DNA from 2 places in the Streptomyces sp. NPDC028907 genome. Region 1 is predicted to be linked to the other one. Evidence: predicted binding sites of a transcription regulator. Region 1 holds the regulator's gene; the other holds the start of a gene.
What was found. The regulator HspR, encoded in region 1, represses chaperone genes until heat shock. The targets are predictions, from matches to a motif close to TTGAGNNNNNNNNNCTCAA.
Positions count from the first base shown of each region.

Region 2: the regulator HspR is predicted to act here: its motif matches at 3,729-3,747, upstream of lon (endopeptidase La).

Region 1 is NZ_JBVHVE010000003.1:271,188-286,084, reverse strand. Features, by position in the region: gene ACZ4UU_RS10280 (nitroreductase) at 1-211, shown strand, start outside; gene ACZ4UU_RS10275 (GNAT family N-acetyltransferase) at 229-681, opposite strand; gene ACZ4UU_RS10270 (DUF2637 domain-containing protein) at 1,105-1,794, shown strand; gene ACZ4UU_RS10265 (zinc-ribbon domain-containing protein) at 1,864-2,157, opposite strand; gene ACZ4UU_RS10260 ((Fe-S)-binding protein) at 2,259-4,541, opposite strand; gene ACZ4UU_RS10255 (MraY family glycosyltransferase) at 4,746-5,810, shown strand; gene dnaK (molecular chaperone DnaK) at 5,905-7,752, shown strand; gene grpE (nucleotide exchange factor GrpE) at 7,752-8,408, shown strand; gene dnaJ (molecular chaperone DnaJ) at 8,445-9,629, shown strand; gene ACZ4UU_RS10235 (heat shock protein transcriptional repressor HspR) at 9,635-10,090, shown strand; gene ACZ4UU_RS10230 (hypothetical protein) at 10,465-10,728, shown strand; gene ACZ4UU_RS10225 (LuxR C-terminal-related transcriptional regulator) at 10,888-11,898, opposite strand; gene ACZ4UU_RS10220 (helix-turn-helix domain-containing protein) at 12,178-12,435, shown strand; gene ACZ4UU_RS10215 (hypothetical protein) at 12,514-13,143, opposite strand; gene ACZ4UU_RS10210 (ABC transporter ATP-binding protein) at 13,180-14,897, opposite strand, start outside.
Region 2 is NZ_JBVHVE010000008.1:301,347-316,243, reverse strand. Features, by position in the region: gene ACZ4UU_RS25900 (MarR family winged helix-turn-helix transcriptional regulator) at 1-133, opposite strand, end outside; gene ACZ4UU_RS25895 (lysozyme) at 386-1,225, shown strand; gene lon (endopeptidase La) at 1,292-3,706, opposite strand; gene ACZ4UU_RS25885 (rhomboid-like protein) at 4,124-4,939, opposite strand; gene ACZ4UU_RS25880 (spermidine synthase family protein) at 5,117-5,794, shown strand; gene ACZ4UU_RS25875 (response regulator transcription factor) at 5,927-6,664, shown strand; gene ACZ4UU_RS25870 (sensor histidine kinase) at 6,661-7,767, shown strand; gene ACZ4UU_RS25865 (multifunctional oxoglutarate decarboxylase/oxoglutarate dehydrogenase thiamine pyrophosphate-binding subunit/dihydrolipoyllysine-residue succinyltransferase subunit) at 8,059-11,850, shown strand; gene fxsT (FxSxx-COOH system tetratricopeptide repeat protein) at 11,986-14,897, opposite strand, start outside.

The DNA of each region.
Region 1 (14,897 bases):
CATGCTGCTGCTGCGCGGCGCGGGTCTGCACAGTTGCACACAGATGGCGTGGGCCAAGTACCACCGCTCCGTCGCGGAGATCCTCTCGCCCCCGGACGAGCTCATCCTCTTCTGCGGCATGTCGATCGGCTTCGAGGACGTCACGGTGAACGCCCCGCGCACGGGCCGCGCGCCGCTCGACGAGACGGTCACGTTCGTCGACGACGACTGACACCGGCCTCGGTACGGCTACCGCGCGGCGGTGCCGCTCCGGCGCACCATGAACACGTCCACCGAATCCTCCGACTCGACCGTGAACCCGTGCCGCTCGTACAGCCGCCGGGCGGCACTGCCCTGCAGTACGTTCAGCCGGACGGGGGCACCGCCGCGGTCGCACCGCTCCAGCAGTTCGCGCAGTACGGCCGAGCCGATTCCCCGGCCCTGCAGACGCTGGGCGAGATAGAAGTGCTCCAGCCACCGGGTGTCCCCCTCCGGCCGCAGCGCCACACAGCCGGCGAAGGTGCCGCCCACCTCGATCACCCAGGTGTGAGCCGCGTCGAATCCGTCCCGCAGCCGCTGCCGCACCCGGTGCTCGTCGTACCGGCCGAGCCGCTCCAGGTCCGCCCGCAACACCACGGCCCGCACCTCGGCGATCGCCTCGACGTCCGCCCCCACCGCCGCCCGAAGCCTCCAGTCCGCCATGATCGCCACGCTACCGGGCGGGGTCGGCGCGGACATCGGCCGCCTGCCGCAGGGCGCCCGGCCGGCGCGAGCGATCGCCGGGTCCGGGGGGCGGGTAATCGTAAGTCCCTCGATAAGACCGCGTGATACATATTCTGAATTTCGGCGTCCGGGCCCTGTCATTGGATATTCCAGATAATCACCGTTGACGCATATTCCCCCGAATGCCAGATGTCCTGCCCCGCGTGGCGCTCGTTAGGTGGGCGTGACTTGGCAGGAAAAACATGCAGCTGAGGATCCGCTCCGTTCGTGTCGGACAGCTGATCAGACCACTGCGCAAAGCATCACGCACTGCTCGGATCTGCTTGAGGACTTTCTGAAAACCATCAGTCGTATGGAGCGCGAATATCTTCGGGCGGCGCTGGAAGGGGAACAGTTCTAGCAATGAGGGCCGACTATGACGCGGTAGACGAACAGGCTCATTACACGCAGCAGCTCGATATGCAGAACCTCTGGCAGGTGTCGGACCCGGTGATGTCGCCGGAGGGCTGGGACCTGGACCAGGAGCTGGCACAGATGCTGGGTGCCACGCAGACCCCGGATCCCGTTCCGCCCCGGCAGGACAAGGACAGGCAGCCACTGCCCCGTCCGGTCCACCGCAAGCGCCCGCAGCCCGGCGCGCACACGCTCACCCGAAACCCGAGGTTCCTCACCGTCTCGGTCTTGGTCACACTCATCACCCTGTGCGCGGTGACGATGCTCACCTGGTCCATTTCGTATTCGTACGATCAGCTGCGCTCCATCGCGCTGCTCGTGGTGTCGCCGAAGCTGGCCCATTGGTGGCCCTTGACGGTCTACGGGCCGTGGCTGCTCGCGGGTCTGTCCATTCTGCGGGCATCCGTCCAGCGCCGCACCGCCCGCCGCTCCTGGGCCGTCATGCTGATCTCCTCCGGCACCGCGGTCGCGCTGTGCATCGGTCAGTCGGCCGATTCCCTGCTGGCGATGGTCGTCGTCGGAATTCCGCCGATCACCGCTCTGGTCTGTTTCCGTGAACTCGTCGGCCAGTTCTCCTCGCGCCCCGGTCCCAGGCACGCCGCCGACGCGATCAACGGATCCAAGCAGCCGAAGTCGTAGCCCGGCCCGGGGGGTTCGGACGGAATTCCCGGCCGGCGGGTGCCCGGCCGGCGGATTCCCGTCGGTGGCTCAGGGCCGGTACGGCTGCTGGGGCTGACCGTACGGCTGCTGACCGCCCTGCCCGCCGGACAGGGCCTGCGCCTGCAGCTGCTCCGCCTGCTCCCCGGTCACCTTCTGTTCCGCGCCGCAGAAGGTGCACTGGGTCGCGTACTTGGTCGAGACGGGGAACAGCGGCACGAAGAACAGCGTGAACTTGGTGACGCGCTTGCGCAGGGTGTGCGCGGCGGGGTTGCCGCACTGGCCACACACCAGCGTCAGTATCGCGAGCTGGTAGAGGTAGCCCTTGGTGCCGAAGATGATCACGTCGGAGGTCCTTTCCGATCAGTTCCTGCCTACAGCCTGCCGCAACACGGCGCCCCCTGTCCCATACGGAACAGGGGGCGCTGTAGTGCTGTCGGGCTCGGCTACTTCACCGGCTCGGGCTCCGGCTCGCTCTCCGTCGCCGCGGTGTCCTCGGGGTCGACCGGGGTCTTGACGGACTCCAGCAGGAGCTGGGCGACGTCGACGACCTGGATGGACTCCTTGGCCTTGCCTTCGTTCTTCTTGCCGTTGACCGAGTCGGTCAGCATGACGAGGCAGAACGGGCAGGCGGTGGACACGATGTCCGGGTTGGTGGAGAGGGCCTCGTCGACGCGCTCGTTGTTGATGCGCTTGCCGATCCGCTCCTCCATCCACATCCGCGCACCGCCGGCGCCGCAGCAGAAGCCGCGTTCCTTGTGGCGGTGCATCTCCTCGTTCCTGAGGCCCGGGACGCTGGCGATGATCTCGCGCGGCGGGGTGTAGATCTTGTTGTGCCGGCCCAGGTAGCAGGGGTCGTGGTAGGTGATGATGCCCTCGACCGGGGTGACCGGGACCAGCTTGCCCTCGTCGACGAGGTGCTGGAGCAGCTGGGTGTGGTGGATGACCTCGTAGTCGCCGCCGATCTGCGGGTACTCGTTGCCGATCGTGTTCAGGCAGTGCGGGCAGGTGGCGACGATCTTCTTCGCGGACTTCGGCTTCTTCGACTCGGGCGTGACGTTGCCCTCGTCGTCCATCTCCTCGCCGAACGCCATGTTCAGTGCCATGACGTTCTCCATGCCGAGCTCCTGGAACAGGGGCTCGTTGCCCAGGCGGCGGGCGGAGTCACCGGTGCACTTCTCGTCGCCGCCCATGATCGCGAACTTGACGCCCGCCATGTGCAGCAGCTCGGCGAAGGCCTTGGTGGTCTTCTTGGCCCGGTCCTCCAGGGCGCCGGCGCAGCCGACCCAGTACAGGTACTCGACCTCGGTGAGGTCCTCGATGTCCTTGCCGACGACCGGCACCTCGAAGTCGACTTCCTTCAGCCACTCCAGGCGCTGCTTCTTCGCCAGGCCCCAGGGGTTGCCCTTCTTCTCCAGGTTCTTGAGCATCGTGCCCGCCTCGGACGGGAAGGCGGACTCGATCATCACCTGGTAGCGGCGCATGTCGACGATGTGGTCGATGTGCTCGATGTCCACCGGGCACTGCTCGACGCAGGCGCCGCAGGTGGTGCAGGACCACAGGACGTCCGGGTCGATGACGCCGTTCTCTTCCGCGGTGCCGATGAGGGGACGCTCGGCCTCCGCGAGAGCCGCGGCCGGGACGTCCTTCAGCTGCTCCTCGGACGCCTTCTCCTCGCCCTCCATGCTCTTGCCGCCACCGGCCAGCAGGTACGGCGCCTTGGCGTGCGCGTGGTCGCGCAGCGACATGATCAGCAGCTTCGGGGAGAGCGGCTTGCCCGTGTTCCAGGCCGGGCACTGCGACTGGCAGCGCCCGCACTCGGTGCAGGTGGAGAAGTCCAGCAGGCCCTTCCAGGAGAACTGCTCGACCTGGGAGACACCGAAGACGTCGTCCTCACCGGGGTCGGTGAAGTCGATCGGCTTGCCGCCCGAGGTCATCGGCAGCAGCGCGCCGAGCGAGGTCTCACCGTCGGCGTTGCGCTTGAACCAGATGTTCGGGAACGCCAGGAAGCGGTGCCAGGCCACACCCATGTCGGTCTTCAGGGCGACCGTGATCATCCAGATGAAGGAGGTCGCGATCTTCAGCCCGGCGAAGAAGTAGGTGAGGTTCTGGAGCGTGGAGAGGTCCATGCCCTCCAGCCACGACACCACCGGGTACGAGATGAAGAACGAGGCCTCGTAGCTGTCCACGTGGTGCTGGGCGCCCTCCAGGGCGTGCAGCATGAAGATGCAGACGCCGACGATCAGGATGACGCCCTCGACGAAGTACGCCTGGCCGGTGTTGGACCCGGCGAAGCGGGACTTGCGGCCGGGCTTGCCCGGGCGGTTCAGCTGGCGGATCACGATCAGGGTGAGGATGCCGAGCACCGTCATCGTGCCGAGGAACTCGACGAAGACGTTGTACGGCGCCCAGTCGCCGATGACCGGCAGCAGCCAGTCGGCCTGGAAGAGCTGGCCGATGGCGTTGACGATCGTCAGCAGCAGCGAGAAGAAGCCCACCGCCACGAACCAGTGCGCGACACCGACGATGCCCCAGCGGTTCATCCGGGTGTGGCCGAGGAACTCCCTGGCCACGGTGACGGTGCGCTGGACGGGCTCGTCGGTACGGGTACCGGCGGGCACGCTCTGGCCGAGCCGCATGAAGGTGTAGATCTGCAGGAGGGCGCGGGCGAACAGGGCCACGCCGACCACGATCAGAACCAGCGACACGATGATCGCGGCGAGTTGCATTTCGGGGCTCCTCGGGCCTGCGAGGGGTGGTTCGAGGGGGTCCTCGACATTACTAAGCGGTAACTTATGCAGTCCGTCTGAGACTACCCCCATCTTCAACCGCACTGTAGCCAGGCGCGGAGTGATGTGAGTCGCTGAGGGTTGCCTTAAGAACTGATCGTGTTATTCATCCCGAAATGGTATATACGGCACTAACCTATCCCCGTGCTTTACGGGATCGCCGCTGCCACGACCGCCCTGCTCCTCGCCGCCTGCCTCGCGGCGCTGCTCCGGCTGCCCGCCCTGCGCTTCGGCATCCTCGACCGCCGGCGGCAGCGGCCGCTGCCCCTGCTCGGCGGGGTGGCCGTGGCGCTGGTGACCTGCCTGGTGGCCGCCGCCGGTGAGTGGACCCGGTTCGCCCCGCTGGGCTCGGAGATCGGCCGGCTGCTGATCGCCGCGGGCGCCGTCGCCGTACTCGGGCTGGTCGCGGACGTACGACGGGTCAAGGCGCGGTTCCTGGTCGGCGGTACGGCCGTGGCGGCGGCCTGCGTGGTGCCGTACGGCGACACGGGGTTCCTGCTGGGGCTGCCGGCCGTGGGCTGGATCGTCCTCGTCACCGTCGGCTTCAAGGCGCTGGACCACGCGGACGCCCTGGTCGGCACCGTCGGGGTCGTCACCGCCTTCGGTGTCGGCCTCTGTGCGGCGGCCGAGGTGATGGACGAGCTCGCCGTGCTGCTGAGCGTGCTGGCCGCCGCCCTGACCGGCTTCCTGATGCAGAACTGGCACCCCGCGCGGATCGGGCTCGGGGCCTGCGGGTCGATGTTCGTCGGGTTCGTGCTGGCGTCGTCGGCCGTGATGACCCGTGCCGGGCACGACCCCGTGCCGAGCATCGGCGTGCTCTACTCGCTCACCGCCCTCGCCACCGCCGACCTCCTCCTCGTGGCGCTGTCCCGCCGGCTGGCCGGACGGCCGCTGCTGCGGCGCGGGCCCGACCATGTCGCCCACCGGCTGCGCCGGGTCGGCCTCACCCCGCAGGGTGTGACCGTCCTCCTGGGGCTCGGGGCCTTCGCCTCGGTGCTCGTCGGTGTCCTCGTGCACATGGGATGGATGGCGCAGGTCCGGGTGTTGTGGGTGGGAGGCGTCGCCCTCATCGCCGTGTTCGCCCTTCTGCACATCAAGCCCTACGGCCCTCGCCGTCAACCCTCTTTTCCCGTGGGGGGTACGGTCCGCCCGCCCGCTCAGGCCACGTCGTCGCAGGTAGGAGCCCGGTTGCGTGTAAGGAACGGATAAGAGTTGAGTGGGGTCGACTCAGCTCTGTTGACCGAGTGGAAGCCGTCATGCACACTTGAGTCCGTTCCACTCAAGTCAGCTGGAGGAATTCACCATGGCACGTGCGGTCGGCATCGACCTGGGCACGACTAACTCCGTCGTCAGCGTTCTGGAGGGCGGCGAGCCCACCGTCATCACCAACGCCGAGGGCGCCAGGACCACGCCTTCCGTCGTCGCCTTCGCCAAGAACGGTGAGGTGCTCGTCGGCGAGGTCGCCAAGCGTCAGGCGGTCACCAACGTGGACCGGACCATCCGGTCCGTGAAGCGTCACATGGGCACCGACTGGAAGATGGAGCTCGACGGGAAGCCCTTCAACCCGCAGCAGATCTCCGCCTTCATCCTCCAGAAGCTGAAGCGGGACGCCGAGTCCTACCTGGGCGAGAAGGTGACCGACGCGGTCATCACCGTCCCGGCGTACTTCAACGACTCCGAGCGCCAGGCGACGAAGGAGGCCGGCGAGATCGCCGGTCTGAACGTCCTGCGCATCGTGAACGAGCCCACCGCGGCCGCGCTCGCGTACGGCCTCGACAAGGACGACCAGACGATCCTCGTCTTCGACCTCGGTGGCGGCACCTTCGACGTGTCCCTGCTGGAGATCGGCGACGGCGTCGTCGAGGTGAAGGCCACCAACGGTGACAACCACCTCGGTGGTGACGACTGGGACCAGCGCGTCGTCGACTACCTGGTGCAGCAGTTCAAGTCCGGTCACGGCGTGGACCTCGCCAAGGACAAGATGGCCCTCCAGCGCCTCCGCGAGGCCGCCGAGAAGGCCAAGATCGAGCTGTCCTCGTCCACCGAGACCTCGATCAACCTGCCCTACATCACCGCCTCCGCCGAGGGCCCGCTGCACCTGGACGAGAAGCTCACCCGGGCTCAGTTCCAGCAGCTGACGGCCGACCTGCTGGAGCGCTGCAAGACCCCGTTCTTCAATGTCATGAAGGACGCCGGCGTCTCCATCAACGAGATCGACCACGTCGTCCTCGTCGGTGGCTCCACCCGTATGCCGGCCGTCGCCGAGCTCGTGCGCGAGCTGACCGGCGGCAAGGACGCCAACAAGGGCGTCAACCCGGACGAGGTCGTCGCCATCGGCGCCGCCCTGCAGGCCGGTGTCCTCAAGGGTGAGGTCAAGGACGTCCTGCTCCTCGACGTCACCCCGCTGTCCCTCGGCATCGAGACCAAGGGCGGCATCATGACCAAGCTCATCGAGCGGAACACGACGATCCCGACCAAGCGGTCCGAGATCTTCACCACCGCCGAGGACAACCAGCCCTCCGTGCAGATCCAGGTCTACCAGGGCGAGCGCGAGATCGCGGCGTACAACAAGAAGCTCGGGATGTTCGAGCTGACCGGTCTGCCGCCGGCCCCGCGCGGTGTCCCGCAGATCGAGGTCGCCTTCGACATCGACGCCAACGGCATCATGCACGTGACCGCGAAGGACCTCGGCACGGGCAAGGAGCAGAAGATGACCGTCACCGGTGGCTCCTCGCTGCCGAAGGACGAGGTCAACCGGATGCGCGAAGAGGCCGAGAAGTACGCGGAGGAGGACCACGCCCGCCGCGAGGCCGCCGAGTCCCGCAACCAGGGCGAGCAGCTCGTCTACCAGACGGAGAAGTTCCTCAAGGACAACGAGGACAAGGTCCCCGGCGAGGTCAAGACCGAGGTCGAGGCCGCCGTCGAGGAGCTGAAGACCGCGCTCAAGGGCGAGGACACCGCCGAGATCCGCACCGCCACCGAGAAGGTCGCCGCGGTCTCGCAGAAGGTCGGCCAGGCCATGTACGCCGACGCCCAGGGCGCGCAGGCCGCGGGCGGTCCCGAGGGCGCTGCCCCGGGTGGCAAGGCCGCTGAGGACGACGTCGTCGACGCCGAGATCGTGGACGACGAGCGCAAGGACGGTGTCGCGTAATGACGGAGGAGACCCCGGGCTTCGAGGAGAAGCCCGACGTCCCCTCCGGCGCGACCCCTGACGGCGCCGAGTCGAAGGCCGCACCCTCTTCGAACGCGGAGGGGGCGGCCCCGGCCGGGGACGGAGCAGCAGACGCGGGTCTGGTGGCCCAGCTGGACCAGGTGCGCACCGCGCTCGGTGAGCGCACGGCGGACCTCCAGCGGCTCCAGGCCGAGTACCAGAACTACCGCCGCCGCGTCGAGCGTGACCGGATCGCGGTCAAGGAGATCGCCATCGCGAACCTCCTGACCGAGCTCCTGCCCGTGCTCGACGACGTCGGCCGCGCCCGGGAACACGGCGAACTCGTCGGCGGATTCAAGTCCGTCGCCGAATCGGTCGAGACCGTCGCGGCGAAGATGGGCCTTCAGCAGTTCGGCAAGGAGGGCGAGCCCTTCGACCCGACGATCCACGAGGCCCTGATGCATTCGTACGCGCCGGACGTCACCGAGACGACCTGCGTCGCGATTCTCCAGCCGGGGTATCGCATCGGCGAGCGCACCATCCGCCCCGCGCGGGTGGCCGTCGCCGAGCCCCAGCCGGGCGCGCAGACCGTCAAGGGCGACGAGGCGACCGAGGCGTCCGACGACAAGGAGAGCGGTGGCCCGGACGAGGGCTGACGTTGAACTGACGACGAGAGAGGAGGGACGTCGAGGATGAGCACCAAGGACTTCATCGAGAAGGACTTCTACAAGGTCCTCGGCGTCCCCAAGGACGCCACCGAGGCCGAGATCAAGAAGGCGTACCGCAAACTCGCCCGCGAGTACCACCCGGACGCCAACAAGGGCAACGCCAAGGCGGAGGAGCGCTTCAAGGAGATCTCCGAGGCGAACGACGTCCTCGGTGACCCCAAGAAGCGCAAGGAGTACGACGAGGCGCGCGCCCTCTTCGGCAACGGCGGCTTCCGCCCGGGGCCGGGCGGCGCGGGCGGCGGTTCCTTCAACTTCGACCTCGGCGACCTCTTCGGAGGCGGTGCCCAGGGCGGCCAAGGGGGAGCCGGCGGCTTCGGCGGCGGACTCGGTGACGTCTTCGGGGGCCTGTTCAACCGCGGTGGCACGGGGACGACCCGAACCCAGCCCCGGCGCGGCCAGGACATCGACACCGAGGTCAACCTCAGCTTCACCGAGGCGATCGAGGGGGCGACGGTCCCGCTGCGGATGTCCTCGCAGTCGCCGTGCAAGGCGTGCGCCGGCACCGGAGACAAGAACGGCACGCCCAGGGTGTGCCCGACCTGCGTCGGCACCGGCCAGGTGGCGCGTGGCTCGGGTGGCGGGTTCTCCCTCACCGACCCGTGCCCGGACTGCAAGGGGCGCGGCCTGATGGCCGAGCACCCCTGCATGGAGTGCAAGGGCAGCGGCCGCGCGAAGTCGTCCCGGACCATGCAGGTCCGCATCCCGGCCGGGGTGTCGGACGGCCAGCGCATCCGGCTGCGCGGCAAGGGAGCGCCGGGCGAGCGCGGCGGCCCGGCCGGCGATCTGTACGTCACCGTGCACGTCGACGCGCACCCGGTGTTCGGCCGCAAGGACGACAACCTCACGGTGACCGTCCCCGTGACCTTCACGGAGGCGGCCCTCGGCGGCGAGGTCAGGGTCCCCACCCTGGGCGGACCGCCGGTCACCCTGAAGCTGCCGCCCGGCACGCCCAACGGCCGCACCATGCGGGCGCGGGGCAAGGGCGCGGTCCGCAAGGACGGCACCCGCGGTGACCTTCTCGTCACCGTCGAGGTGAGTGTCCCGAAGGACCTGACGGGGAAGGCTCGTGACGCACTGGAGGCGTATCGCGAGGCGACCGCGGGCGAGGACCCGCGGGCGGAGCTGTTCCAGGCCGCGAAGGGAGCATGAGTCAGATGGACGGTCGTCGACGCAACCCGTATGAACTGACCGAGGAGACCCCGGTCTACGTCATCTCGGTGGCGGCCCAGCTCTCCGGCCTGCACCCGCAGACCCTGCGTCAGTACGACCGTCTGGGGCTGGTCTCCCCCGACCGCACCGCCGGCCGGGGCCGGCGCTACTCGGCCCGTGACATCGAACTGCTGCGCACCGTCCAGCAGTTGTCGCAGGACGAGGGCATCAACCTGGCCGGCATCAAGCGGATCATCGAACTGGAGAACCAGGTCGCGGCGCTGCAGTCCCGGGTGGCCGAGTTGCAGGCTGCCGTCGAGGGGGCCGCGGCGGCGATGCAGCAGCGGGAGGCGGCGGTGCACGCGTCGTACCGGCGGGATCTGGTGCCGTATCAGGAAGTGCAGCAGACCAGTGCGTTGGTGGTGTGGCGGCCGCCCAAGCGGAAACAGCAGTCCGACTGACGCGCGGTCGTCTGTTCGTGGGCCCGGAGGTTCTGGTGAACCTCCGGGCCCTGCGCGTTGCGCATTGGGTGCTGGGTGCTGGGTGCTGACAGGAAGGTGCCCCTGTCGTGCAGGATCCTGACAGCGGTCGCTCTGGAGGGGGGCGGGTGCGCGCTGGCAGAGTCGTGGGCATGGACATCAGGGGGAACACGGGGAACGCGGGGAACGCGGCGATCACGGACATGACGACGGCCAAAGGTGCCCGCCGGAGAGGGATTTCGGTGCTCGCGCTGGCGTTGCTGGTCGCGTTGCCGGTGAGTGCGGGGGTGACCGTCGCCGGTCGGGGTGGGCCGTCGGTTCAGGTGGCTGTGAACGGGTGGCAGTGAGCGGAGTGGATGACGACTGTGGAGTTCCAGGACCTGGTGCTGGTCCGTAGGGCGGGCGGGGATGCGGCGGCCGTGACCGCGGTGATCCGGGTGCTCGGGAAGTTGCCCGAGGGCTGGGGCCATGACTGGCGACTCGACGAGGACGGGGGCCGGATCCATCTGCGGATCCGGCCCCCGTCGGGTTCGGCGGATGATGCGGTGCGGGTGTGGTGGGCGGATGTGCTGGGGGATCCGGCGTTGGGGGCGTGGCGGGCGGAGGCGCCGGGCGGCTGACGGACGTTCCTCGCCCCCGCCGCCCCTACCCGTCCCATCCCCAGGGGCTCCGCCCCTTCGACCCCGCCAAGGGGCTCCGCCCCCTGGACCCCCATCGGCCTCAACGGCCTCGTCCTCAGACGCCGGACGGGCTGGAAGTGGTCGTCGTCGGGCAGGTGGTCAGATCCAGCCTCGTTCGCGGGCCAGAAGGGCCGCGTGGGGGCGGTTGGTGGCGTTGAGGTGGCGGAGGACATCGGCCACGTGGCGGCGGTAGGTGCGTAGGGAGATGCCGAGTTGGCGGGCGCCGATCTCGTCCTTGGTGACTCGGCACATGGATTTGAGGACCTCCAGCTCCATGGGGGAGAGGGTGATCGCGTCCGGGGTCGGGTCGGCCAGGAGGTGGGAGAGGTCGGTGGCCTGGCTCCAGATCTTGTCGAAGAGGGAGAGGATGCTGGCCACCAGGCCCGACTCCTGGGCGACGAGGGCGCCGCGTGAGGTGTCCGCGGGGTCCGCGGGGACCAGGGCGGTGTGGCGGTCGTAGACGAGGATGCGTTCGGCGATGTCGGAGGCGGCCCGGATGCTGGCACCCTGGGCGGACAGTTCGCGCAGGTAGGCCGCGGTCGGTGGGTCGTCCAGGGCTTCCTTGAGCACGACGCTGCGGATGTGGACGCCCCGGCGCAGACAGCGCTTGTCGAGCGGACGTGCGTGCTCGATGTTCGCCGGGGTGAGCGCCTTGTAGGGCTCGACGGAGAGGATCTCCTCGCGGGCGAAGAAGGCGAGGTCGTCGATGCGGTTGCGGATCTGCGCGAGGTTCGTCATGCGCTCCACCCCGCCGCCCGACGGCGTATGGGCACCCTGTTCCGCCCGGAGCTCCGCCACCAGGTGGTGAGGCCTGGTCACCTGCTGCAACTCATGGTGCAGCTCGCTCAGTCTTCGGTCGGTGAGCAGGCCGACCGCGATCTCCGGGTCCGTCGCCGTGAGACTGCCGGCCGGGGCGTTCCCGTGCTCCGCGCGGCGCAGCAGCCCCAGTTCGGTGAGCCGGTGCAGGGCGGCGCGTACGTCGTCCTGCGGTGCGTGGAGGAGCAGATGGATGTCCTCCGTCGGTGTGTCCGGATTCCTCAGGAAGTGCCGGTAGACGCGTTCCTCCATCGCGGAGATACCCAACAGGCCCATGCCGCCCGCGCTGTTCATCCTTCCCCCGTGTTCCCCCGTAGACCGGGTCGGTGGCGGGCATCACCGCGTATGGCTGGTCAGGCCGCGACGATGCGGAATCCACCTTTTTGATTCGGACACAGGGTAACGCGTTGGTCAAGGACGCGGCCGGTGCGAGGGGGTGCGCCGTCGGCAGGATCGTGTCGGCCCCGTGCAGCAAGCTGCTGCGGACGCCTCCTGTCCGGCGCACCGGCGCTTGGCAGTCTGGAATGCGTCGGACACGAACCGACACGACCGAATACGGACTGGGGGAATCACATGACTGTGGTCGTACGGGAGGACACGCTGGACTTCTCCGCGCTGACCGACCGCGAGCGGGAGGTCCTGCTTCTGCTCGCCACGGGGGAGCAGAACCGCTGGCTCGCCCGGCGTCTGGGCATCGCGGAGCGCACGGTACGGGCCCACACCACCAGCATCGTGCGCAAGCTCGACCTCAAGTCGCGGTTCGAGGCGGCGATCGTCTCCCACCTGTACGCCGACGACATCAGGGGGGACGCGGGCGGCCACCGCGTGTGACAACGGCCGTGGCCGTGGCCGTATGCGAAGGGCCCCTTCGGTGGAAACCGGAGGGGCCCTCGGTCGTTCCGGGCGTGGTCAGCCGGGGAGCATCTCGCTCGCCGCCTCCACCGCGAGCATCCACATGGGCTGGGCGCCCGTGCCGAAGGCGGCGGCGAGGGCGTAGCCGAGGGCCGCGTCCAGGGCCTCCGGCTCGGCGCCCTCGCGCCACTCGGCGAGGACGCGTCCGTCGCCGTCGGAGGAGAAGTCGCCGATGTGCTCGTCGTCGCGCAGCAGGCGGCTGCCCGGGATGGAGTCGGGGACCAGGCGCCAGGTGTGGTCCGCGTGGCGGACGTCGACGCGGTAGGAGCGGCGGGTCAGCCGGCCCTTGGCGGGGTCGATGACGGCCTCGTCGCCGTCCACGGTCAGCGTGAGCCGGCTCGCGTCCCGGGTGCCGATCGGGATGTGGTCGTCGGCCTCCGTCTCCTGCGCGCGGAGCAGTTCGATCCGGGGGACCGACTCGCCCTCGACGGTGACCTCGCCCACCTCCATGTCGAGCCGGACCGATATCGTGCCGAACCGCTCCTCCTCGACGACGGCCTCGACGACGGGCTTCGGCTCGTACTCGTCGTCCTCGTACTCGTCGTGGTCGTCGTACTCGTCGTACGCGTGGGGGTCGTTCGCGTCGGTGGACGCGGAGGCGGGAGCGGGTGCCGGGTCCTTCGGCATCGGATCTTCCTTTGCTTCTCTGTTTCTGACGGATGGTCAGTTCGCCGTCGTCAGCTGGGTGGCCGCGAGGTCCCGGTAGAGCTCGTCCCTGCCCAGGAGTTCCCCGTGCCGACCATGGTCGCGTACCCGGCCACCGGCCAGCAGCACCATGTGGTCGGCGGAGGTCACCGTGGAGAGCCGGTGGGCGATCAGGACGACCGTGCAGTGCTCGGCGGCGCGCTCCACGGTGTGCCGCAGCGCGGTCTCGCTCAGCCCGTCGAGGTGGGCCGTCGCCTCGTCGAGCAGCAGCACCTGCGGGCGGCGCAACAGGGCGCGGGCGATGGCCAGACGCTGGCGTTCGCCGCCGGACAGGGCGAGGCCGCGGGCGCCGACATGGGTGTCCAGGCCCTCCGGGAGCCGGGCGACGAGGGAGTCGAGGAGGGTGTCCCGCAGGACCCGGTCGACCTCCTCCCCGGTGGCGTCGGGGGCGGCGTACAGCAGGTTCTCGCGCAGGGTGCCGGCCAGCATGGGGGTGTCCTGCTCCACGTAGGCGATCCGGCGGCGCACCTCGGCGCGGCTGAGGGTGGCGATGTCGGTGCCGTCGAGCAGGATGCGGCCGTGGTCCACGTCGTAGAAGCGCTGGAGCAGTGAGAATACGGTCGTCTTGCCGCTGCCGGACGGGCCGACGAGCGCGGTGACGGCGCCGGCCGGGGCGGTGAGGCTGACGTCGTCGAGGGTGGTGTCGCGGCCCTGGTAGGCGAACGTGACGTTCTCCAGGGTGACGCGGGGCGCCGGGCCCGTCGGGCGGGCGGGGGTCTCGTCCACGTCCGTCTCGATCTCCATGCGCTCCACCTCCTCGATCCGGGCGAGCGCGCCGAGGCCCTGCTGGAGGGAGGCCGTGCCGCCGACGAGGGAGAGCACCGGGCCGCCGAGGTTGAACAGGTAGAGCAGGAAGGCGATCAGCGCGGCCAGGTCCAGCGCGCCGGTCGCGACCAGGGCGCCGCCGAAGCCGATGACCGCGAGGAACGAGGCCTGCACCACCAGCGCGGAGAGCACCGCGATCGTGGCCTGGTAGCGGGCGCCGGCCAGACCCGCACGGTAGGCGTCCTCGGCGGCGGCCACGGCCCGCGAAGTCTCCGTCGCCTCGCCGCCGTTGGCCTTGACCGTGCGGGCGGCACCGAGCGAGCGGTCCAGCGCGGCGCCGATCTCGCCGACCGAGGTCTGCGCGCGCGTGGTCACCCGGCGGATCCGCGGCATCACCACGCCCATGGCGACACCGACCACCAGCAGGACGCCGGAGGTGATGCCGAGCAGCGGCAGACTGGTCATGCCCATCAGGACGATGGTGGCGAGCAGATGGATGCCTCCGTCGAGCAGCTGGATGAGTCCGCTGGTCGCCGCGTGCTGCACGAGTGTGCTGTCCGAGGTCACCCGGGTCGTCAGACCGCCGGGTTCCGTCTGGTCCAACTCGCTGGTGCGCAGCCGGATCAGACGGTGGATCAGGCCCCTTCGGACCTGGAGGACGACCTTCTCGGCCGTGCGCTCGCTCACCAGGGCCTGGCTCCAGGTGAGGGCGATCGACACGGCCAGCAGGCCCAGCATGAGCAGGATCTCGTCGCCGAGGCCGCCGCCGGTCATGAGCGCCGTGAGCGCCGACTCGACGACCATCGGCTGGGCCAGCCCCGCCGCGCTGCCCGCGAGGGTCAGCGCCAGGACCAGCACGAGGACGCGCCGGTGCGGGCGCGCGTGGGCGAGCAGGGCCCGCAGCGGCGGCC
Region 2 (14,897 bases), on a different contig from region 1:
GCCGGAACAGAACGGTCAGCTCCCGTTCCAGATCGAGGAACTCGGGACGGCCCGGACCACCGCCGGACGCCCCCTCCAAGGGGGCACCCGCCGACTGTCCCTGCCGCTCGTCCCCGTCTCCGTCTTCCCGCACGTCAGCCCCTGCCTCGAATTTCCCGGTCCTGAAAGTTTCCGCCGACCGCCGTCGTCGCCGCAGCTCCGTCAGTATTTCGCAGGCTTGGACCAACGGCAGCCTTCGGACCCCCTTCCACCTGCTCTTCTGGCTCCCTGGCGTCTCTGCCGAGACCTGGCTGGCATGCCCACGCCAGACATGACCCAGACTGCGGCCGATCACGGATCCATGTGAGTTCCCCACCGAGCGTCACCGAGCCTTCGGAGGCACGCTATGCCCGTGCACAGACCCGAACCGCTCCGCTCCCGGCACACCCCTGTCGCCGGGCTACTGCTCGCAGCCGTCCTGACCCTGACCCTCCTCGTACTGACCACCCGGCCCGCCTCCGCGTCCGCCGACGATCCCCCGCCCCGCGGCTCCGCCCACATGGGCATGGGCGTCCTCACCCATGACGGCACGGACGGTGAACCCGTCGCTGACCTGGCCGCTCAGACGGAAGGCGTGGACGTCTCCAGCCACCAGGGCAACGTCGCCTGGTCGACCCTGTGGGGCAGCGGGGTGAAGTGGGCCTATGTGAAGGCCACCGAGGGGACCTACTACACCAACCCCTACTTCACCCAGCAGTACACGGGCTCCTACGACGTCGGCATGATCCGCGGGGCCTACCACTTCGCCACCCCGGACACCACCAATGGCGCAACCCAGGCCAACTATTTCGTCAACCACGGCGGCGGCTGGTCACGCGACGGCAAGACGCTGCCCGGCGCCCTCGACATCGAGTGGAACCCGTACGGCGACGCCTGCTACGGCAAGACCCCAGCCGCGATGGTCACCTGGATCCGTGACTTCCTGAACCAGTACAAGGCCCGCACGGGCCGCGCCCCCGTCATCTACACGGCGACGAACTGGTGGAAGCAGTGCACCGGCAACTACAGCGGCTTCGCCACCGCCAACCCGCTGTGGGTCGCCCGGTACGCCGCCGAGGTGGGGGAACTCCCGGCGGGCTGGGACTACTACACGATGTGGCAGTACACGTCCTCCGGACCGACCGTCGGCGACCACAACCGGTTCAACGGGGCGCTGGACCGGTTGAAGGCATTGGCCAACGGCTGATTCCTCTCGCGGCGAAGGCCCGGGCCTCCCTCACGGGACCCGGGCCCTGCCGTCCGACCGCGTCCGTCACGCCGCGACCGGAACCTCCGGCGCCGCGCCGTTGGTGGCCGGCGACAGCGCCAGCTCCAGGACCTGGCGGACGTCGGTGACGGCGTGGACGTCGAGCTTGTCCAGCACCTCGGCCGGGACGTCGTCCAGGTCGGGCTCGTTGCGCTTGGGAATGACGACGGTGGTGACGCCCGCCCGGTGGGCCGCCAGCAGCTTCTGCTTCACGCCGCCGATGGGCAGCACCCGGCCGGTCAGCGAGACCTCGCCGGTCATCGCCACGTCCGTACGGACCAGGCGGCCCGACAGCAGCGACGCCAGCGCCGTCGTCATCGTGACTCCCGCGCTCGGACCGTCCTTCGGCACCGCGCCCGCCGGGAAGTGGATGTGCACGCCCCGGTCCTTCAGGTCGGCGACGGGCAACTCCAGTTCGGCGCCGTGCGAGCGCAGGAAGGACAGGGCGATCTGTGCGCTCTCCTTCATCACGTCACCCAGTTGGCCGGTCAGGGTCAGGCCCGCCGCGCCCGTCTCCGGGTCGGCCAGCGACGCCTCGACGTACAGGACGTCACCACCCGCGCCGGTCACCGCGAGGCCGGTCGCCACGCCCGGGACCGCTGTACGCCGCTCGGCCGGGTCCTGCGCCGACTCGGGCACGTGGTGCGGTCGGCCGATCAGTGCGCGCAGGTCGCCGTCGCCGATCGTGAACGGCAGTTCCCGCTCGCCCAGTTCGTGCTGGGCCGCGACCTTGCGCAGGAGCCGTGCGATCGACCGCTCCAGGGTGCGCACGCCCGCCTCGCGGGTGTACTCGCCGGCGAGCTTGCGCAGCGCGCCCTCGTCGATCGCGACCTCGTCCGCCTTCAGTCCGGCCCGCTCCAGCTGACGCGGGAGCAGGTGGTCGCGGGCGATGACGACCTTCTCGTCCTCGGTGTAGCCGTCCAGGCGGACCAGCTCCATACGGTCGAGGAGGGCCTCCGGGATGGCTTCCAGGACGTTGGCGGTGGCGAGGAAGACGACGTCGGACAGGTCCAGTTCCACTTCCAGGTAGTGGTCGCGGAAGGTGTGGTTCTGCGCCGGGTCCAGGACCTCCAGCAGGGCCGCCGCCGGGTCGCCCCGGAAGTCGGAGCCCACCTTGTCGATCTCGTCGAGGAGGACGACCGGGTTCATCGAACCGGCCTCCTTGATCGCGCGCACGATCCGGCCGGGCAGCGCGCCGACGTAGGTACGGCGGTGGCCGCGGATCTCGGCCTCGTCGCGGACGCCGCCGAGGGCGACCCGGACGAACTTGCGCCCCATGGCGTGCGCCACGGACTCGCCCAGCGAGGTCTTGCCGACGCCGGGCGGGCCGACCAGCGCCAGCACGGCACCGCCGCGCCGGCCGCCGACGACACCGAGGCCCCGGTCGGTACGGCGCTTGCGCACCGCGAGGTACTCGGTGATGCGCTCCTTCACGTCCTCCAGACCGGCGTGCTCGGCGTCGAGGATCGCCTTGGCGCCCTGGATGTCGTACGCGTCCTCGGTCCGCTCGTTCCACGGCAGTTCGAGCACGGTGTCGAGCCAGGTCCGGATCCACGACCCCTCGGGCGACTGGTCGGAGGACCGCTCCAGCTTGTCGACCTCCTTGAGCGCCGCCTCCCGGACCTTCTCCGGCAGGTCGGCGGCCTCCACGCGGGCCCGGTAGTCGTCGGACTCCTCGCCGTCCTGTTCGCCGTTCAGCTCGCGCAGTTCCTTGCGGACGGCCTCCAGCTGACGGCGCAGCAGGAACTCGCGCTGCTGCTTGTCGACGCCCTCCTGGACGTCCTTGGCGATGGTCTCGGCGACGTCCTGCTCGGCGAGGTGGTCGCGCAGTTGCTGAGTGGCGAGCTTGAGGCGGGCTACCGGGTCGGCGGTCTCCAGCAGCTCGACCTTCTGCTCGGTGGTCAGGAAGGGCGAGTAACCGGAGTTGTCGGCGAGCTGGGACACGTCGTCGATGGCCTGAACCCGGTCGACCACCTGCCAGGCGCCGCGCTTGCGCAGCCAGGCGGTGGCGAGGGCCTTGTACTCCTTCACCAGTTCGGCGACCTGTCCGGGAAGCGGCTCGGGCACGCTCTCGTCGACCCGCGCGCCCTCGACCCACAGGGCCGCACCCGGCCCGGTCGTCCCGGCGCCGATCCGCACCCGACCGCGTCCCCGGATCAGGGCGCCGGGGTCGCCGTCGGCCAGCCGGCCGACCTGCTCGACGGTGCCGAGCACACCGGTGCTCGCGTACGTCCCGTCGATGCGCGGCACCAGCAGCACCCGTGGCTTCCCGGGCTGCGACCGGGCGGCCGCTTGGGCGGCCTCCACCGCGGCGCGTACATCGGCGTCGTTCAAGTCCAGCGGGACCACCATCCCGGGCAGCACGACCTCGTCGTCGAGGGGCAGCACGGGCAGGGTGAGCGGTGTGGACGTCGAAGCCATGATCTCCCCTTAGGCAGTCAAGTTGAGTTATGCCGACTCAATGCACAGGGAGGCTCGAATGTTCCCGGGCCCTCGTTCGCTGTGAGCGATCAGCTGCCGCAGCTGCGGTGACCTCGGGCTTTCCTGGTCAACGGTCACTGCGGTCCGATGCTTCCCGCCCGTCTGGCCGTGACCGACAAAGAGCCCTTCCCTACGAACGGGACTGCCGCTGCCGCGGATCGTCGGCGGAATTCCGCGCCCCGTCAGCGGCGCGCCCCTCGGCCTGCGCGGCGCCGAGCTGGACCGACTCAAGGACCAGCAGACGGCCCTGACCGGACGGGCCACCGAATTGGGCGTACGAGAGCCTGCGGGGCGGGGCGACTCGCCGAGCGACGGGACTGCGGCATCTACCGCGCGCCGGTCGCCGCCGACGTGCGGTCACCTCCGGCCGACCGGCCCCGACTTCGCGTGCGCGGCGTGCCAGCGCCTGACGGTCGGCCACATCCCGATCCCGATGGCCAGGGAGATGAGGTGACCCCAATTGGTCAGCGGGTCCGTGAGGTTCAGGAGGTCCTGGAGCAGCATCCCGCCGAACAGCGCCAGCACCGGCCGACGCAGCCACGGTCGCAGCAGCCCGGCCAGGGCGCCTGTGCTCGTGGCGACGCCGAAGCTGATGCCGTAGTCGAGGCGGTACAGCGAACTGTCGGAAAGGTGGCCGACCAGCACGGCGAGCCCCACGGGGACCTCGGTCGCGAGGGTGGCCAGGGCGTGCCCGGTCAGGAAGACAAGGGCTGTGCGCACGCCGCCGATCCGTCGTTCCAGCGCGGTCAGCACCAGCAGGAAGCCGAGGGTGTACGGCCCCAGGAAGCCGCCCGCGACCCACAGGGCGCTGGCGAGGAGCACCAGCACGGGCGTCCGCACGAGGTGCGCGACATCGGTGCTGGAGCCCTGGTGCAGGGCGTGGACGAGGTCGGGGTCGGCGTAGGTGGCGATCAGCGAGGTGACGGCGAGGACGGCGGCGTAGGCGAGGGTGAACGGGGCGCCGGTGGGGGTGGGGAGCAGGCGCCAGGGGCGGAACGGACGGGCGCGCGGCACCGCGGTCCCGGCAGGAGCCGGCATCGCGGGCGGCGGCATCGCGGGCAACGCGCTCACGGCGGTGGCCGGCCCGCGCTGGCGGGGCATCCCGTCCAGCAGCTCCGCCACCTCGGGCTCGGGAAACGAGCCCGTCACGCCCCCGACCGCAGTCCGTTCCAAGGTGAGGCGCTCCTTCCGTTTCCCCCACCCTCGGACCACAGATCATCCATGTCTGTGATCTGCGCCACAGAACAGCAGATTCTCAGCAACCTCTCAACAAGTTCTCGCGTCTCACCAGTTCACGCATTCGAAGGTAATTCCCGCAGGGACTCCGGCCGGACCTGCCAGGATGGCCGGATGCCCACTTCGTACGACATCCCCGAAGTCCTGGAACGTCGCGAGGGGCCGCACGGCGAGATCGTGCTGCGGCGGCACGGTGAACTGCTCCAGATCATCGCCAACGGCTGCTTCCTGATGGACACCTCCGACGGACGCTCGGAGCGGCTGCTGGTCGACGTGGCGCTCGGTGCGCTGGACGGACGGCCCGACCCGGAGGTGCTGATCGGCGGGCTCGGCGTCGGGTTCTCGCTCGCACACGCCGCCGCCGACCCGCGCCCGGGACGGATCGCAGTCGTGGAGCGCGAGCGCGCGATTATCGACTGGCATCTCGACGGCCCGTTGTCCGGCATCTCCGCGGCGGCTCTCGCCGATCCGCGCACCGAGATTCTGGAAACTGATCTCGTGGCCTACCTGCATGAGACTTCCGCCACGTATGACGCCCTGTGTCTCGACATCGACAACGGGCCCGACTGGACGGTCACCGAGGGCAACGACAGCCTGTACTCACCGGCCGGACTGGCGGGCTGCGCAGGGGCGTTGAGGCCCGGTGGCGTGCTTGCCGTATGGTCCGCCCAGCCCTCTCCGGAATTCGAAGAAACCTTGTGTAATGCCGGATTCCAACAGGTGCGTACCGAAGAGATCCCCGTTGCCCGGGGCGTTCCGGACGTCGTACACCTCGGCGTACGGCCTGGATAGCCGTGGCACGGTGACTCCCCGTACTCTGCTCACCTGACGCGGATCATTCAAGCGTCAATCGCAAGCATGCGCAGGCATAGCCAGATAGCGGGATCACCCCACGGATTCCGGAAAGCAACTTTGGGGCGGGCGATGGAGCAGACACACACCTCCCACAACGGCACGGCGGCGACCCCCGGCGCCCAGCGCCGGGTCCTCGTGGTCGAGGACGATCCGACCATCGTGGACGCCATCGCGGCCCGTCTGCGCGCCGAGGGCTTCCTCGTGCAGACCGCGGGCGACGGTCCGGCGGCGGTCGACACGGCGGAGGCCTGGCAGCCCGACCTGCTGATCCTCGACATCATGCTGCCGGGGTTCGACGGCCTTGAGGTCTGCCGCCGGGTGCAGGCCCAGCGGCCGGTGCCGGTGCTGATGCTGACCGCGCGCGACGACGAGACCGACATGCTGGTCGGGCTCGGCGTCGGCGCCGACGACTACATGACCAAGCCGTTCTCGATGCGGGAGCTGGCGGCACGCGTGCATGTGCTGCTGCGCCGCGTGGAGCGGGCCGCGCTGGCCGCCACGACCCCGCGGTCGGGCATCCTGCGCCTCGGCGAGCTGGAGATCGACCACGCGCAGCGGCGCGTACGGGTCCGCAGTGAGGACGTCCACCTCACGCCGACCGAGTTCGACCTCCTGGTGTGCCTGGCGAACACCCCGCGCGCGGTGCTCTCCCGGGAGCAGCTCCTCGCCGAGGTGTGGGACTGGGCGGACGCCTCCGGCACCCGCACGGTCGACAGCCACATCAAGGCGCTGCGCCGGAAGATCGGCGCCGAGCGGATCCGCACCGTGCACGGCGTGGGCTACGCCCTGGAGACCCCGACGCCATGAGCGACGGACCGGCCGCGCGGAGAGGCCCCGGGGAGCCCTGGGGCGGCGTACGTCCGTTCTCGATCAAGACCAAGCTGGGCGCGCTGGTCATCATCGCGGTGCTGATCACCACCGGCCTGTCGATGATCGCTGTGCGCACCCAGACGGAACTGCGCTTCATCACGGTCTTCTCGATGATCGCCACACTGCTCATTACGCAGTTCGTGGCACATTCGCTCACCGCGCCGCTGGACGAGATGAACGCGGTGGCCCGGTCCATCTCGCACGGCGACTACACCCGCCGGGTGCGCGACAACCGCCGGGACGAGCTGGGTGACCTCGCCGGGACGATCAACCTGATGGCCGACGAGCTGGAGGCCCAGGACCAGCAGCGCAAGGAGCTGGTGGCGAACGTCTCGCACGAGCTGCGCACCCCGATCGCGGGCCTGCGGGCGGTCCTGGAGAACGTCGTCGACGGCATCGCCGAGGCCGACCCCGAGACGATGCGCACCGCGCTGAAGCAGACCGAGCGCCTCGGCCGGCTCGTGGAGACGCTCCTGGACCTGTCCCGTCTGGACAACGGCGTCGTACCGCTGCGGCTGCGGCGCTTCGAGGTGTGGCCCTATCTGTCCGGGGTGCTGAAGGAGGCCAACATGGTTTCCTCGGCGCGCGGCGGCATGGCGTCGGGTTCCGGCAGTCACACCCGTACGGACGTCCATCTGCACCTCGACGTCTCCCCGCCGGAGCTGACCGCGCACGCCGACCCCGAGCGCATCCACCAGGTCGTCGCCAACCTCATCGACAACGCGATCAAGCACAGCCCGCCGCACGGCCGCGTGACGGTCAAGGCACGGCGCGGCGCGCATCCGGAGTCGCTGGTGCTGGAGGTCCTGGACGAGGGTCCGGGCATCCCGCGCTCGGACTGGCACCGGGTCTTCGAGCGGTTCAACCGGGGCGCGGTGAGCCGGCCGCACGGGCCGGGCAGCGACGGCGGTACGGGGCTGGGTCTTGCGATCGCGCGCTGGGCCGTCGATCTGCACGGCGGCCGGATCGGAGTGGCCGAATCCGATCGGGGTTGCCGGATTCTTGTCACGCTTCCAGGGCAGCCATCCGTACCAAGTTGACGTAAAGTTCGAAGCGGAGCGTCAAGATCCACGTCTGTCCCGGCTGACGGACACGTGTGATCAGGTACAGACCTGCGCCTTCGGCGTGCCAGGTCGTGATCACGCCTTCCCATCTGAGGTCATCCGAAGCGGAACCACGCTTGTTTCCCGCCATTTCCAGGCACGAAACACGCTTTCCGATGTGACTTACGCGACGATGACCTTGCTCAGCCTGACCTTCCCGGCCATGGGGGCGTAGCCTTAATTCCCGCTGTCCATCACCTTGTGAAGCGGAAGAGGGCGGTTGCCGCCGTGTCGCCACAGTCCCCCAGTAACTCGAGCATCTCGACCGACGCAGACCAAGCGGGGAAGAACCCCGCGGCCGCGTTCGGTCCGAACGAGTGGCTCGTCGACGAGATCTATCAGCAGTACCTCCAGGACCCCAATTCGGTGGACCGAGCCTGGTGGGACTTCTTCGCCGACTACAAGCCCGGGGCGGCCGCCGCCCCGGCTCCGGCGGGTACTGCGGCCGCGGGGGCCGCAGAGACCACCACCACGGCTCCGGCCGCTCCGGCTGCTCCGGCCGCCCCGTCGGTCCCCGCGCCGGCCCCCGCGGCCCCGAAGCCCGCGGCCGCGGCTCCCGCCGCCCCGGCGCCGGCCGCCGCGAAGCCCGCCGCGCCCGCTCCGGTCGCGAAGCCCGCTCAGCCGAAGAAGGCCGAGCCCGCCGCCGCCGGCGACGGTCCCGAGCTGGTGACGCTGCGCGGCCCCGCCGCCGCGGTCGCGAAGAACATGAACGCCTCGCTGGAAGTGCCCACGGCCACGTCCGTGCGCGCGGTCCCGGTGAAGCTGCTCTTCGACAACCGCATCGTCATCAACAACCACCTCAAGCGCGCCCGGGGCGGGAAGATCTCCTTCACGCACCTCATCGGGTACGCGATGGTGCAGGCCATCAAGGCCATGCCGTCGATGAACTACTCCTTCGCGGAGAAGGACGGCAAGCCGACCCTGGTCAAGCCGGAGCACATCAACTTCGGCCTCGCCATCGACCTGGTCAAGCCCAACGGCGACCGCCAGCTCGTGGTCGCGGGCATCAAGAAGGCCGAGACCCTGAACTTCTTCGAGTTCTGGCAGGCCTATGAGGACATCGTCCGCCGCGCCCGCGACGGCAAGCTCGGCATGGACGACTTCACCGGTGTGACGGTCTCCCTGACCAACCCCGGCGGCCTCGGTACCGTGCACTCCGTGCCGCGGCTGATGCCCGGCCAGTCGGTGATCATGGGCGTCGGCTCCATGGACTACCCGGCGGAGTTCCAGGGCACCTCCCAGGACACCCTGAACAAGCTCGGCATCTCGAAGGTCATGACGCTCACGTCGACCTACGACCACCGGGTCATCCAGGGCGCCGCCTCCGGCGAGTTCCTGCGGATCGTCGCGAACCTCCTCCTCGGCGAGAACGGCTTCTACGACGACATCTTCGAGGCGCTGCGCATCCCCTACGAGCCGGTCCGCTGGCTCAAGGACATCGACGCCAGCCACGACGACGACGTCACCAAGGCCGCCCGCGTCTTCGAGCTGATCCACTCCTACCGGGTCCGCGGCCACGTCATGGCCGACACCGACCCGCTGGAGTACCAGCAGCGCAAGCACCCCGACCTGGACATCACCGAGCACGGCCTCACCCTGTGGGACCTGGAGCGCGAGTTCGCCGTCGGCGGCTTCGCCGGCAAGTCCCTGATGAAGCTGCGGGACATCCTCGGTGTGCTGCGCGACTCGTACTGCCGCACCACCGGCGTCGAGTTCATGCACATCCAGGACCCGAAGCAGCGCCGGTGGATCCAGGACCGCATCGAGCGCGCGCACTCCAAGCCGGAGCGCGAGGAGCAGCTGCGCATCCTGCGCCGGCTGAACGCCGCGGAGGCCTTCGAGACCTTCCTGCAGACGAAGTACGTCGGCCAGAAGCGCTTCTCCCTGGAGGGCGGCGAGTCCGTCATCCCGCTGCTGGACGCGGTCATCGACAGCGCCGCCGAGTCCCGGCTGGACGAGGTCGTCATCGGCATGGCCCACCGCGGCCGGCTGAACGTCCTCGCCAACATCGTCGGCAAGTCGTACGCCCAGATCTTCCGCGAGTTCGAGGGCAACCTCGACCCGAAGTCGATGCACGGCTCCGGTGACGTGAAGTACCACCTGGGCGCCGAGGGCACCTTCACCGGCCTCGACGGCGAGCAGATCAAGGTCTCCCTGGTCGCGAACCCCTCGCACCTGGAGGCGGTGGACCCGGTCCTGGAGGGCGTCGCCCGCGCCAAGCAGGACATCATCAACAAGGGCGGCACGGACTTCACGGTCCTGCCGGTGGCGATCCACGGCGACGCGGCCTTCGCGGGCCAGGGCGTGGTGGCCGAGACCCTGAACATGTCGCAGCTGCGCGGCTACCGCACCGGCGGCACGGTCCACATCGTCATCAACAACCAGGTCGGCTTCACTGCGGCTCCCGAGTCGTCCCGCTCCTCCATGTACGCCACCGACGTGGCCCGCATGATCGAGGCGCCGATCTTCCACGTGAACGGCGACGACCCCGAGGCGGTCGTTCGCGTTGCCCGTCTGGCCTTCGAGTTCCGCCAGGCGTTCAACAAGGACGTCGTGATCGACCTCATCTGCTACCGCCGCCGCGGTCACAACGAGTCGGACAACCCGGCCTTCACCCAGCCGCTGATGTACGACCTCATCGACAAGAAGCGCTCGGTGCGCAAGCTCTACACCGAGTCCCTCATCGGTCGCGGCGACATCACCCTGGAAGAGGCCGAGCAGGCGCTTCAGGACTACCAGGGGCAGCTGGAGAAGGTCTTCACGGAGGTCCGCGAGGCCACCTCGCAGCCGGCCGCCGCGGAGCCCTCGGACCCGCAGGCCGAGTTCCCGGTCGCCGTGAACACCGCGGTGACCTCGGAGACCGTCAAGCGGATCGCCGAGTCCCAGGTCAACATCCCCGACCACGTCACCGTCCACCCGCGTCTGCTGCCCCAGCTCCAGCGCCGGGCGTCCATGGTCGAGGACGGCACCATCGACTGGGGCATGGGCGAGACCCTCGCGGTCGGCTCCCTCCTCCTTGAGGGCGTCCCGGTCCGTCTGGCCGGCCAGGACTCGCAGCGCGGCACCTTCGGTCAGCGTCACGCGGTGATCATCGACAACAGGACAGGCGAGGAGTACACGCCGCTGCAGTACCTCTCCGAGGACCAGTCGCGGCTGAACGTGTACAACTCGCTGCTGTCCGAGTACGCCGCGATGGGCTTCGAGTACGGCTACTCGCTGGCCCGTCCGGACGCGCTCGTGATGTGGGAGGCGCAGTTCGGCGACTTCGTCAACGGCGCCCAGACGGTCGTGGACGAGTTCATCTCCTCGGCCGAGCAGAAGTGGGCGCAGACCTCCGGCGTCGTCCTGCTCCTGCCGCACGGTTACGAGGGCCAGGGCCCGGACCACTCCTCGGCCCGCCCGGAGCGGTTCCTGCAGCTCTGCGCGCAGAACAACATGACGGTCGCGATGCCGACCTCGCCGTCGAACTACTTCCACCTCCTGCGGTGGCAGGTACACAACCCGCACCACAAGCCGCTGGTCGTCTTCACCCCGAAGTCGATGCTGCGTCTGAAGGCCGCGGCCTCGACGGCGGACGAGTTCACGACCGGGCAGTTCCAGCCGGTCATCGGCGACTCCTCGGTCGACCCGGCCGCGGTCAAGAAGGTCGTCTTCTGCGCCGGCAAGGTCTACTACGACCTGGACGCCGAGCGGAAGAAGCGCGGCGTCACGGACACGGCGATCATCCGCATCGAGCGCCTGTACCCGCTGCCGGGTGCCGAGCTCCAGGCCGAGATCGCCAAGTACCCGAACGCCGAGAAGTACCTGTGGGCCCAGGAGGAGCCGGCGAACCAGGGTGCCTGGCCGTTCATCGCGCTCAACCTGATCGACCACCTGGACCTGGCGGTCGGCGCCGAGGTCCCGCACGGCGAGCGCCTGCGCCGGATCTCCCGTCCGCACGGGTCGTCCCCGGCCGTCGGTTCCGCCAAGCGGCACCAGGCCGAGCAGGAGCAGCTGGTGCGTGAGGTGTTCGAGGCGTAGGCCTCCGGCGGTTCAGCCGAATCTCAGGGCCCGGTGCCGAGTTCTTGCTCGGCACCGGGCCCTTTCGCCTGCCCTGGGGGCGCAGTTCCTCGCGCCCCCAGGGGAACAGGGGTGCCGTTGGCTGATCGGATCCGGTCAGATCGGTTGCGGCTCGAAGTCCCAGTACGGGCGCTGCCGTTCGAGGATGTGGCGGGTCTGCGGGTGGTCGGCGCCGAGCCGTGAGGTCAGGCGGGCCACGGTGTCCCGGTGCAGCGCCTCGGACTCCTCCCGCTCGCCCAGCTCGGCCAGGTCCAGTGCGAGACCGGCCCGCAGGCTGATGGTGAGCACATGCGCGTCGCCCAGGACCCGCGCGGAACGGTCGGCGGTCTCCCGGCCCAGCGCCGCAGCGGCCTCGATCTCTCCTACGCCGGCGAGGGCGGCGACCTCGTTCTTGGCGCAGCCGATGGCCCACGGGTGGTCCCGGCCCACCGCCCGCCGCATCTGGGCCGTGGTCTGCCGGGACAGCGCCAGCGCGGCCCGGTACTCGCCCATGTCCCGCATGACGGTGGCGACGTTGTCCCGCGCGCCGATCGCGTACGGGTGGCGCTCGCCCAGTTGGGCGGCGTACTGGGTGGCGGTGGCCTCGGCCAGGCCTCTGGCCTCCTCCGTGAGCTCCAGGTCGCGCAGGAGCATCGCGTAGTCGCAGGACGCCATCAGCGTCTCGGGGTGCATGGGGCCACGGCGGCGGATCAGCTTCTCGCGGACGCCGCGCAGCATGGCGTGCGCGAACTGGAGGTCTCCGACGCGGCGGGCACACAGGGCGAGGTTGTGCTCGGCGAGCAGGGTCTGGCTGTGGGTGCGGTCCAGGACCTGGCTGTGGACCCGGGAGTTGTGGCCCTGGATGGTCAGCGCCTCGCGGTAGCTGCCGAGCAGCCGCAGCATCCAGGCGGTGCGCAGCGAGGAGTTGAGGGTGAGGGCGTCACGTTCGCCGAGCAGGTCGAGACGGGCCTCGTAGATCTTGCGGTGCAGGGCCAGGGACTCGGTGTAGTGGCCCTGGAGGCCGAGGGCCACGGCGAGGTTGCTGCGGATGGCGAGGGTGCGCGGCACCTGCTCGTCGCCGAGTTCGGCCGCGGCGCTCGCGGCGGCCTCGTCGAACAGGGCGCGGGCCTCCGGGTAGCGGCCGAGCGCCATGAGGGTGCCCCCGAGACCGTCCTTGGCGCGGATCACCTCGATCGGCCGGACGCCGTCGGAGCGTTCGAGCCGGCCGAGGATCTCGCGCCCGACGGTCTCCGCCTCCGCGTACCTGCCCAGCCTGCGCAGCATGTTGGCGAGCTGGTGGACGGCGATGAGCACCGAGCGGTCGGTGTCGCCGGAGGTGCCCCGCCAGTGCTCCACGGCCTGCCGGCTGAGCCACCAGCCGTCGTGGTACTCGCCGCGCATCCGCAGGTACTCGATGCAGTTGAGGACCAGTTCGCGTGCGTCGTCGTCCGCCGACTCCAGGGCCCCGGAGGGTTCCAGGTGCGGGATGAGGGCGGCGTACCGGGCCCAGTTGCCGGCCGAGGAGGAGTCGCGGGGGTCGGCGGAGACGAGGACCTTGCGGGCGGCGGCCGAGTAGCGCTGGGCGTCGGCGGGTGACTGGATGGACCGTACGAAGCGGTGGAAGAGGCGGTGCATGCGCAGGGTGCCGACGGTCTGGGTGTCCATGCGCGGCCCGGCTTCGTACTCGATCCGCATGGAGGTGATCTCGGACAGCCGGCGCAGCGCGGTGTTCCAGCTGCTGGGCTCGGCGATCAGCTCGTCCAGTTCGGCGGGCAGGTCGCCGTGCCGTGCGGTCTGGAGCAGTCGTACCGGCACCACGTCGTGGGAGAAGCAGACCAGCAGGTTGAGCAGCTGCCAGGCGGATTCCGAGCCGTCGCGCAGGGTGTTGACGAGTTTCGCCCAGGCCACCTCGAAGCTCTCCGGGTACTGGCCGGAGGCCATGACGCCGAAGCGGTCCGGACGGCCGTCGCGGATGTCCCGGATGTAGTCGTCGACCGGCACGGTCGGGTTGATGTCGAGCCAGGCGGCCGTCTGGTCGAGCAGCAGCGGCATGTCCTCCACGGCCTCGGCGAGCCGCTCGGCCTGCAGGTCGCTGAGGCGCTCGGTGCGGCGCCCGGCGAAGGCGACGCTCTCGCGGCGTTCGAAGACGGGTACGGCGATGTTCTCGGCGTGGGCGCCCCACTCGCTGCGGTGGGTGGTGACGAGGATGTGGCCGCGGCCTTCGGGCACCAGGTCGATCAGCCGCTCCGGGTCGCCGGCGCCGTCCAGGACGAGCAGCCAGGGCCGGGCGGTGCGGTCGAGTTCCCGGCGGACGGCGGTGATGGTGTTCGCGAGGTCGCCGGAGTCGCGCAGGTCCAGGGCGGCGGCGAGGTCGGCGAACTGCTGGCGGGCGGTGACGCGTTGGGCGGCGTTGATCCACCAGACGATGTCGTACTCGCCGGCGAACCGGTGGACGTACTCCAGGGCCAGCTGGGTCTTGCCGAAGCCGCCGGGGCCGAGCAGCGCCACGGCGGCTCCGGTGGGTCCGGCGGCGGAGAGGGCGCCGTAGACCTTCTCCAGCAGTTCGGTGCGGCCGACGAAGCGGAGGTTGCGGCGCGGGACGTGCCAGACGTCCGGCGGATCGTCGGGGAAGCGGGGGCCGCGGCGCAGGTCGACCAGGACGCCCGGGGCGGGTATGCCGGCGCACTCCAGGACCCGGCTGCGCGCCACCTCGGGGCGCAGTCCGCGCAGTTCGACGGGGGCGAGGGCGATGACGGCCTCGGGCATGGGCCGGGCGGTGATGCTGACGGCGGCGATCCGGTCCTGGTACGTCGGCAGGACCTGCCGCAGCGCCTCGGCCCAGGCCTCGAACCGCTCGTTGCCCAGCCGTTCGTGCCAGTCGTCGATCACGAGCAGGACGCGGCCCGGCGCGCTCAGCAGGCTGGTGAACGCCTCGGCGGTGGGCGGCCGGCGCAGCGGGTTCCACCTGATCAGCGTGGTGCCCCGTCCCGCGGCCCGGATCTGGTGGTCGATCCATTTGGCCCAGGACT